DNA from 3 places in the Bacillus bruguierae genome. Region 3 is predicted to be linked to each of the others. Evidence: riboswitches for the same ligand, from Rfam matches in the RefSeq annotation. Region 3 holds a riboswitch; each other region holds the start of a gene.

Region 1 (3,281 bases), on a different contig from region 3:
TTCGATGCTTCAATGACACCTTTATCAATTTCACGAAGAGCAATTTCAACCATTCTTGCATAAAACGGCGCTGCTCCAACAATTAATGCTGGCAGTGCAGCACTTGCTCCGAGAATTGTGTTAAGAAGAAACTTCGTAAATGGAATCAGTAAAATGATTAAAATAATAAACGGGATAGAACGAAAAATATTTACAAACGCGCCAATTACAACATTGACTGGTTTGTTCTCCCATAAATTATCTTTCCCTGTAAGAAACAGTAATAATCCAAGAATAAGCCCCAATACAAATGTTGCCAGTGTGGCAATTACCGTCATATATAGCGTTTCTCCGGTAGCTTCTAGCATTGTATCCCAATCGACATTTTGAAGCAGATTATCCATGTGCAATCACCTCCAGCTCGACTTGCTCTTGTTGAATCGTTGCAATTGCTTTTGCAATCACATCTTCGTCGCCATTTAAGTGGACAATTAAGCTTCCATACGCCCCGTTTGTCGTTTGCGCAATATTCCCTTGCAGAATGCTCACTTCCACTCCATCTTGCTTCATTAAATCCTGTAAAACTGGTCTTTCTACTGCTTCACCAATAAACTGCAGCTTCACGACCTTTCCTTCCGGGTATTTCTCTGCTAAATGCTCAATTGCCTCATCTGCATCTTCAGAATCTGTTATTTGCTTAACGAAACGCTTTGTAATGTCTTGCTGCGGATTACGAAATACATCTAACACGCTGCCGCTTTCAACAATCTTTCCTTTTTCCATAACAGCAACGCGATTACAAATTTTTTGAATGACATGCATTTCATGTGTAATGAGTACAATCGTTAACCCAAGACGTTTATTAATATCGAGAAGCAAATCTAAAATTTGATCTGTCGTTTCTGGATCTAATGCGGACGTTGCTTCATCGCACAATAATACTTTCGGATTATTCGCTAACGCTCTCGCAATACCGACGCGCTGCTTTTGTCCACCACTTAGCTGAGATGGATACGCATCGCCTCGTCCTTCTAAACCAACAAGACGAATTAATTCATCTACGCGCTGACTTCGTTTCTCTTTTGTCACTCCAGCAATTTCAAGCGGGAAAGCAATATTTTCACGAACAGTTCGTGACCAAAGTAAGTTGAAGTGCTGAAAAATCATTCCGATTTCTTGACGTGCTTCGCGAAGTTCCTTACCTGTAATTGCTGAAATTACACGCTCTCCAATCGTAATCTTTCCAGACGTTGGTTTCTCCAATTGATTAAACAAGCGAATTAACGAACTCTTTCCGGCGCCGCTATAGCCGATAACCCCGAAAATCTCGCCTTTTTCTATTTGTAAATTCGCATCATCCACAGCAGTAACATCACCGTGTTTGGAGCGATATATTTTCTTTACATTTTCTAAAATGATCATCGATGTCACCCCTTTTTAATTAAAAAGCGTAAGCGGCTTGCCCAGCTCTGACTGGCTAAGGTTCTCTCGCACAAAAAATGCTTTTTATCTTTTCGTGCGGGAGGTTCTTAGACGCGAAGAGCTAGCCGCTGAAGCTGGATTATAAAAGCGTAAGCGGCTCTCCGCTATAGCCATAAAAACATCTTGTTGTTCGAGTGTCCTTCTACATCGAAACAACAAAAAAACCTTTCTGCTTTAAAAATGAGCAGAAAGGTTTATATACATAAATTACTATTATCCTTTCCTCTCATCTCTCAAAGCATTCGCTTTGCAGGAATTGGCACCATTTCAACATAAGTTGACGGTTGCCGGGTTTCACAGGGCACAGTCCCTCCACCTCTCTTGATAAGAGAAAATCAGATATAAAATTCGTCTGATTTTATCGTTATGAAGTTTTCGTTATTTTATGTTTTGAATTGTATCAACGCATGAAATAGATGTCAACAGAAATTTTAGCGAAAAATAAACTTTCTGAAAGTTAAGCGCCAACTCGTAGCGGTTTACAAATATGAAATACAGATTCTAATAATAACATCGTTCGATAAGTCCCTTTATATGTAATCGCATTTCGGCGCAATAGCGACTGCAAGCGAACTTGACCTGTAATCAACAACCGCAAATCTATTTCTTGAGAACAAACAAGCCCTTCTGTTCCCACCACGCCATTTATAATTTCAATTTTCTCTCTTGAAATATTCAATGAATAACATTCATCTTGGAAAGTAAAACAAACAACCTTTTCGAATTGTGGTAATAGTGGTTCTAAGTGATATTGCGTATTGGCATATGTTACAAATGATTGAAGCAGTGAATACAATTTCATCTTCATCACACTCCCCATATCACGTTTTACATATTACCATTCCATTTCTATAACACGCTCTCCTGTGTCATTCTCTCGACAAAAGCTGTATGAAAAATCATTTGTTTCTTACTATTTCCCAAGAAATATGTCGAGGCGGCAAAATTTTTGCCGCCTATTGTAATTCCATATATAAATATTCCACAGATTGAAATGCATATATTTTCTTTACAAGTTGATTCTTCTCAAATATAAGTAAACACGGAACACTTTCAATTTCATACTCCCGTGCAAAATGCGGTGCATAATTTACATTCAGCATCCCAATTTCTAAATGAGGCAACGCTGCTTCAACAACCGTTAACATTTTTTTAGCTAACTGACACGTACCGCACATTGGCGTATATACGTATAACACCGTTTTATCTTGATCTCTAACTGCAACTACTGCTTCATGTCCTGTCCAATCGATCATTGTACCCTTCCTTACCGTAAAAATTCTGTATAGACGTCAATGTCAGCTCCCCATAAAACGTTCGCTAAATGAGACGATGGTGCAGTCGCAACCTCTCGATACGAACGATCAATGTAAATATGTTCAGCCCGTGGAAATTCGCGACGAAACTGTTTGCGTAATTTCTCTCCTGCATCATCTGCGTCCACAAGAACATACACTTCTTTATCGTACAGCTGGTCAATGAGTTCATCCATTTTCGACAAACCAATTGTACCATTTGTACAAACAATTTCCACCGGTTCTCTAATAATCGCTTCGATCTTTCTCTTATCTGACTTACCTTCAACAATAATTACTTTGTCCACATAGACCACTTGGCATCACCCGATCACCATATACTATGATACAACCTTCCCTTTAGTATATTCAATATTTCAATGTTGTTTCCTGTTTATTTTTGTGAAGAAAAGCGGAAGGGGCTTGGTCAGAACAGGAGGGTGTTGGAGCTCCTGACATAGAGGCGCTTTTTGCCTCGGAGGAAGAAGCGCAGCCACCGAACATTCTAGCCACTCTAGACAATGA
Region 2 (3,281 bases), on a different contig from region 3:
ATTCTCACTCCTTCTTTTACTTGTTTTAAAGTTTGCTGTAAGTCTTGAATTAAATCATCTTGGTTTTCAATTCCTACGGAGAAGCGCAGCAGACGATTACAAACGCCTCGTGCTATGCGAATATCTTCTGGTATATCGGCATGTGTTTGTGTTGCGGGGTATGTAATAAAGCTTTCTACACCGCCAAGACTTTCTGCAAACGTAATAAGAGAAAGCGATTGTAAGAATGGATCAATCCACGCTTCTTCTCGTAGTTTAAAAGAGATCATACCGCCTTTTCCTGGATAATACACATCGGTTATGGCTTCTTCTTCTTGTAAATAGGAAACAATTGCTTTTGCGTTCTCTTCATGCTGCCTCATGCGCAGCGCTAATGTTTTCATGCCGCGTATTAAAAGCCAAGAATCAAATGGATTTAACACCGCTCCAGATGCATTGTGATAGTAAGCGAGTTCTTCGCATAATTTTGCCCCTTTTGCAACAACGAGTCCGCTTAATACATCATTATGACCGCCTAAATACTTTGTAGCGCTATGCAGGACAATGTCGGCACCTGTTGTTAATGGTTGTTGCAAATAGGGTGTGTAAAATGTGTTATCGACAATAAGGAGCAAGTCGTGACGTTTTGCAATGGCAGCAACTGCGGCAATGTCCATTATTTGCATAAGTGGATTTGTTGGTGTTTCTATGAAAATGGCTTTTGTTTTCGGTGAAATTGCTTTTTCAATTTCTTCTATATGTTGTGTATCTATATATCTACATCGAACATCCCATTTTTGCTCGTGTTCTGTAAATAACCGATATGTTCCGCCGTATAAATCTTCAGATACAATTAGTTCGTCACCAGAGCGAAATAGTGAAAGGACAAGAAGAACAGCAGCCATTCCTGAGCTACAGGCATAGCCTTGCTCGCCATGTTCTAAGTCAGCGATCGCGCGTTCTAATAGAAGGCGTGTTGGGTTTCCAGTTCGGGAATAATCAAACCCTGTTGACTTTCCAATTCCTTCGTGGCGATAAGCAGTGGAAAAGTAAACGGGTGGGTTGACCGCTCCAGTTATTGTTTCACTGCGATTTCCAATTTGGGCAAGCTTTGTTTCCATTGTAGACATAATAGAATTCCTCCCTAGTACAAAATAAAAAAGCCTTCTAAGAAGAAGGCTTATATACGGGAAATATAGTCTTCTTCTTATCTGTCAAATCATTTCTCAATTTGCTGGAATTAGCACCTTATTAACAAATAAAAAGCTTGTTAATGGTTGCTGAGGCGTCATTGGGCCAGTCCCTCGACCTCTCTCGATAAGAATTCGAAATATGAAGTTTTTGATTATGTTTTTTACTTTACAACAAATTTAGAAAGAAACGCAACTATATTTTGAATAATTTTATTTTTCTTTATTTTCATTGACTTTCGTATTTTAACATGCTAAATTAGTGAAAAAATTAACAAAGATTGTTAATAAGTGAACGGATAATGTTTACTTTTTGTAATTATAATCGAATGAAACTCTTATTAAGAGTGGTGGAGGGAAAGGCCCTGTGAAACCCAGCAACCTTCAAGCAATATGTTTGAAACGGTGCTAAGACCTGCAGAACAAATTGTTCTGAATGATAAGAGGAGGATAAAATGCTGTCCCCCTCTTCTCAATGAAGAGGGGGGTTTTTTATATAAATACAAATTAAAAAACGACATAAAAACCCCCACTGATTAAAGTTTCACTTTATATATATTGAAAAGAAGAGAGGGAGACATGTGAAACTACTAGATTTATTGCAAAGAGGAATTGTGATTGGGGACGGAGCGATGGGAACATTGTTGTATTCTCATGGTTTACAAAGCTGCTTTGAAGAATTGAATTTATCTGAGCCGGAACGGATTATTTCGATTCATAAACAATATGTTGCCGCAGGGGCAGATGTCATTCAAACCAATACATACGGAGCAAATGAAGGGAAACTTCGTATGTACGGTCTTGAGGATCGCGTAAGGAAAATTAACCGCGCTGCTGTAAGACATGCAAAAGAAGCGGTGACAGAAAAGAATGCAATCGTAGGAACAATCGGTGGAATGAAACATATTGGAGCAGTTACAACCACGGATATGGAGCGTGAATTTATGCTCTTAGAGCAAGCAAATGCCCTGCTAGAAGAAAGTGTTGATGGGTTATTACTAGAAACATTTTACGATGAATTTGAATTACTTCATGCAGTAAAAGTATTACGGAAGCAAACCAATGTCCCTCTTATTGCGCAGCTTGCCCTTCATGAAGCTGGTACAACACAAAATGGAAATAGTGTAGATGATGTATTGAAGCAGCTTATAGAGTATGGTGCAAATGTGGTCGGATTAAATTGTCAGTTAGGGCCGCTTCATATGATTGAATCTTTTGAGACGATAGAAATTCCTAAATATAGTTATTTATCTGCGTATCCAAATGCTGGTCTTCCTAAATATGTAGAGGGCCGTTACGTATACGAAGGAAGCCCGGCTTATTTTGAAGAAATGGCGCCGGAATTTATTAAGCAAGGCGTTAGGCTGCTTGGGGGGTGTTGCGGTACAACTCCTTCTCATATCGAAGCGATGAAGCGAGCACTTGAAAATGAGCATCCTGTAACAGCTAAAGAAGTTGTAAAGCGAGCTGAAGTAATAGCAAAGCAGCGTGTAAATACAGTAGATCGAATTACATTAGCAGAAAAAGCGAAAAAGGAAACGACAGTGATTGTTGAGCTAGATCCACCCAAAACGTTGGATACGCAGAGATTTTTTGAAGGAGCTAAGGCGTTGAAGCGTGCAGGAGCAGATGCCATTACGTTAGCTGATAATTCTTTAGCGTCGCCTCGCGTATCAAATATGGCAATGGGAGCGTTATTAACAAAGCACGATATCCCTATATTAATTCATTTAACGTGCCGTGATCATAATGTGATTGGGCTGCAGTCTCATTTACTAGGATTAGCAGCGCTCGGCATGGAGGAAATATTAGCATTAACTGGAGATCCTGCGAGGGTTGGTGATTTTCCTGGTGCAACATCTGTATATGACCTTTCTTCTATAGAACTCATTAAAATGATTAAAGAAATGAACAATGGCCGGTCTATCTTAGGAAAAACAATAGGAGCAGCTACCCGTTTTTCGGTTGGTGGGGCTTTTAATCCACATGTAAGACATATCGAGGCAGCTGTAAAACGTATGGAGAAAAAAATTGCAGCTGGTGCTGAGTATTTTTTAACACAGCCCATTTATGATGCAGCAGTCATTCGAAACGTGTATGAAGCGACGAAGC
Region 3 (3,281 bases):
CCGATTTACAAAGACCACATTCATTTTCACAATGTTCATCGCACGAATGCGGCCAATTTACTCGAATTGTTTCATTGGAAAAATCAGTTGTATTACAGTAAATTTGTTCAAAATCAACAAGTCCTTCGAGAAGAGGGTAAACAAAAAAGTCCATTCCTCCAGAAATGATATAAAGTGAGATATTGTTTTCTCGCAAAAACTGTACAAATTCTGTAAAGCCGGTACGAATGTCTGCGGTTTCTTTTATAAAATCTGTAATTTTATCTTGTAAACTTGTGGGTAATAGAGAAAAAAGTTTTCCTACACCTTCTTGAATAGAAAGTTCTTGTGATAAAATTTGTTGTTTAATGGTTTCAGCTTCTGGTGGGGCAAACTTTTGCATAATGGCAACAATATTATCGTTATTTGTAATTGTGCCATCGAAGTCACAAAAAATTTGAATGCTCATGCTTTCACCTCTTTAGATGGATCGCCCCATAAACGTAAAGCGGCTTGTAAATAAGAATCATCAACCTCATGAAGCGGCGTGTTTGTTAGCGCTGCATTGATAGCTGAGCAAAATGCTTTTCCGCCTCCCAGTGCACCAGAGGGGTGTCCGTGAATACCGCCACCAGCATTAATAACACATTGCTGACCAAAGTCACGAATGAGGAGCGGAACAAGTCCCGGGTGAATGCCAGCAGATGGAACAGGAAAGCTTCGGTTAAATGGTTCGTTTTCATCTGTAAGTGTTTTTGCTAAATAAAGTGCATCTTCTTGCTTTAAAGCGACATTTCCATACGGTGATGGAAATAGTGAGAAATCTGCACCAGCATAGCGAAGAAGCTTGCCAAGTAATAGAGAAGAAGAAAATCCATATAATTTAGATGCTATGTAAGTTCCGCTTACTGCTGGATGTGCCATAATTGGGATAGAAATATCATCATCTTCCGCTAATGCTTGCAACACATCAAGTCCATATGCGAATACGTTGAAAAGTAATAAATCAGCTCCAGCAGAAGCGGCTTGTTTTGCCTTTTCCTTTAAATCATAAGTCCGTCCTGAGAGATTAACGGCATATAACGTTTTATGACCGTATGTTTCATAAACAGATTGCAAAACTTCTTTTCCAGCGTGAATGCGTTCTGATAGTGGTGTTAACGGATTATCAAATAAAATTTCATCATCTTTTACAATGTCAACACCGCCTCTTGCTTGATCGCGAAGTTGTGTTTTTAAATAACCGATATTCCGACCGATCATTCCTTTGAAAATACTCATGAGAAGAGGGCGATTGTGAACATTCAAATTGTTTCGTATTTCATCGATACCAAATTTTGGGCCAGAAAAGTTCTTTTTGATATCATCAGAAAATGTTAAATCAAGTAATTTAATTTCTCCGTCCAAAGATAATTTTCCAAAAACAGTTGTAAAAATTGCTGGTAAATCGGTGCTGAAGTTAGCGGACGGATAATGAATTTTAATAAGTCCGCGTGTGACTTTTTTATCAAGATATATGTTTGTTTTTTCATCATCTTCTAATTTTTCTACGCTAACGACTGAACCTTTATGTCGTTTTAATTGTTTTTGTAATAAGTGGGGTAAGTGTGTCCACGAACCAACTGTTAAACCGAGAGCAATTTGCTCTGCTTTTTGACTTAAATTATGAGAATCATCATGAATGAAGTATGTTGCTGTTATTCCGCTCATTTTCATAACCTCCTAGTTGAATAAAAAAACCTCTCAGCTAAGGAGAGGTTTTTTTACAACCAGCTCCTTATCTGTCAGCATAATGCTGCGAGAATTAGCACCGTGCCTACATAAAGTAGATCGGTTGCCGGGTTTCATCGGGCTCGTCCCTCCACCAGCTCTTGATAAGAAGTATTTGGAAATGTTTAAAATTTTTGATAACTGAATTTTGACAGAGAATTTTTACGTTGTCAATGGTTTTTTGAAAATTTTTAATTTAGCAATTCTATGAACTGCTTCTTGAAGACGTTCCTCTGAATGTAATAAGCCAACGCGAATATAACCTTCCCCGTGTTTGCCAAAACCGATACCTGGGGCGACGGCGACATGTGCTTGGTTTAATAGTACATCAGCAAATTGCTCTGACGTATAGCCATCTGGAACGGGAAGCCATGCAAAAAAAGAACCATTTGGTGAGGCGACATTCCAGCCAATAGAGCGACAAGCAGTAATGAAAGCATTTCTGCGAGATTCATAGCGTTCTACGAGCTCATCGACACAAGTTTGCGGTTTTAATAACGCTTCACAAGCAGCTTCTTGTACGGCACCAAAAATACTAACATACATATGATCTTGTAATAAGTTAATCGTTTCAATGACACTTTCATTTCCAACAGCAAATGCAATGCGCCACCCTGCCATATTATATGTTTTTGATAACGTATAAATCTCAATGCCAACATCTTTTGCTCCATCGACTTGTAAGAAACTAAGCGGTTTTTTAGCATCAAAGCCGATGGCACCATACGCGAAGTCATGACAGACTAAAATGTTATGCTCGTTCGCAAACGATATAGTTTCCTCAAAGAATTTTGTTGTTGCAACGGCTCCGGTCGGATTGTTTGGATAGTTTAAAAACATTAATTTTGCTTGTTTAGCAGTTTGTGCATCAATCTTTGTATAATCAGGTAAAAATTGATTTTTTGCTAGCAGTGGCATTGTAGCAATCTTTGCTTTTGCTAAGGCTACGCCTGATAAATAATCTGGATAGCCTGGATCAGGAACAAGGATTGTATCACCTGGATTCGTAAAACAAAGTGGTAATTCAACTAAGCCAGCTTTCCCACCAAATAGAATAGCTACTTCTGTTTGTGGGTTTAATTGTACACCGTATTCACGCTCATAAAATGTAGCGACAGCCTCTTTTAAATTTTCATGTCCTCGAAATGGTGGATATTTATGGTGAATAGGGTGTTCTGCTGCCCGTTGTAATGCTGTTACGATGTGTGTTGGTGTTGGCTGATCTGGATTTCCTTGTCCTAAGTTAATAACATCATGACCAGCTTGCATTACTCCATTTACTTTTGTGACAAGAGAAGCAAAAAATTGTGTTGGTAATGATGTTAATATCTCGGAAGTTTGAAAATGTTTCATACTTTCCACCTCTTTTGAAAATTGGTACAATTATAGTGACAAATAATATAATTTTTCCAACTTTTTGTAAAGGAAAAAATAAAAAGGAAGAAGGAAGAAAGTAATGAAAATTGCTTGTGTTCAAATGAATATTACTTTTGGTGATGTTGAAAAAAATATAGAACATGCCGAAAAAAAAA

Evidence for each region. A riboswitch is a leader RNA that binds a small molecule or an ion and turns the genes downstream of it on or off. The one in region 3 is predicted to bind S-adenosylmethionine.
Region 1: linked by a shared signal. The riboswitch ahead of WAZ07_RS08475 (methionine ABC transporter ATP-binding protein) and the one ahead of mtnW (2,3-diketo-5-methylthiopentyl-1-phosphate enolase) in region 3 are both predicted to bind S-adenosylmethionine.
Region 2: linked by a shared signal. The riboswitch ahead of WAZ07_RS02955 (bifunctional homocysteine S-methyltransferase/methylenetetrahydrofolate reductase) and the one ahead of mtnW (2,3-diketo-5-methylthiopentyl-1-phosphate enolase) in region 3 are both predicted to bind S-adenosylmethionine.

Annotation. Positions count from the first base shown of each region.
Region 1 is NZ_JBAWSX010000003.1:362,870-366,150, reverse strand. Features, by position in the region: gene WAZ07_RS08480 (methionine ABC transporter permease) at 1-383, opposite strand, end outside; gene WAZ07_RS08475 (methionine ABC transporter ATP-binding protein) at 376-1,401, opposite strand; SAM riboswitch class I at 1,685-1,792, opposite strand; gene WAZ07_RS08470 (hypothetical protein) at 1,919-2,263, opposite strand; gene WAZ07_RS08465 (thioredoxin family protein) at 2,418-2,717, opposite strand; gene WAZ07_RS08460 (toprim domain-containing protein) at 2,729-3,073, opposite strand.
Region 2 is NZ_JBAWSX010000001.1:592,048-595,328, forward strand. Features, by position in the region: gene WAZ07_RS02950 (methionine biosynthesis PLP-dependent protein) at 1-1,109, opposite strand, end outside; SAM riboswitch class I at 1,184-1,303, opposite strand; SAM riboswitch class I at 1,505-1,615, shown strand; gene WAZ07_RS02955 (bifunctional homocysteine S-methyltransferase/methylenetetrahydrofolate reductase) at 1,751-3,281, shown strand, end outside.
Region 3 is NZ_JBAWSX010000011.1:156,645-159,925, reverse strand. Features, by position in the region: gene WAZ07_RS17980 (2-hydroxy-3-keto-5-methylthiopentenyl-1-phosphate phosphatase) at 1-448, opposite strand, end outside; gene mtnW (2,3-diketo-5-methylthiopentyl-1-phosphate enolase) at 445-1,689, opposite strand; SAM riboswitch class I at 1,754-1,860, opposite strand; gene WAZ07_RS17970 (pyridoxal phosphate-dependent aminotransferase) at 1,912-3,102, opposite strand; gene WAZ07_RS17965 (carbon-nitrogen family hydrolase) at 3,206-3,281, shown strand, end outside.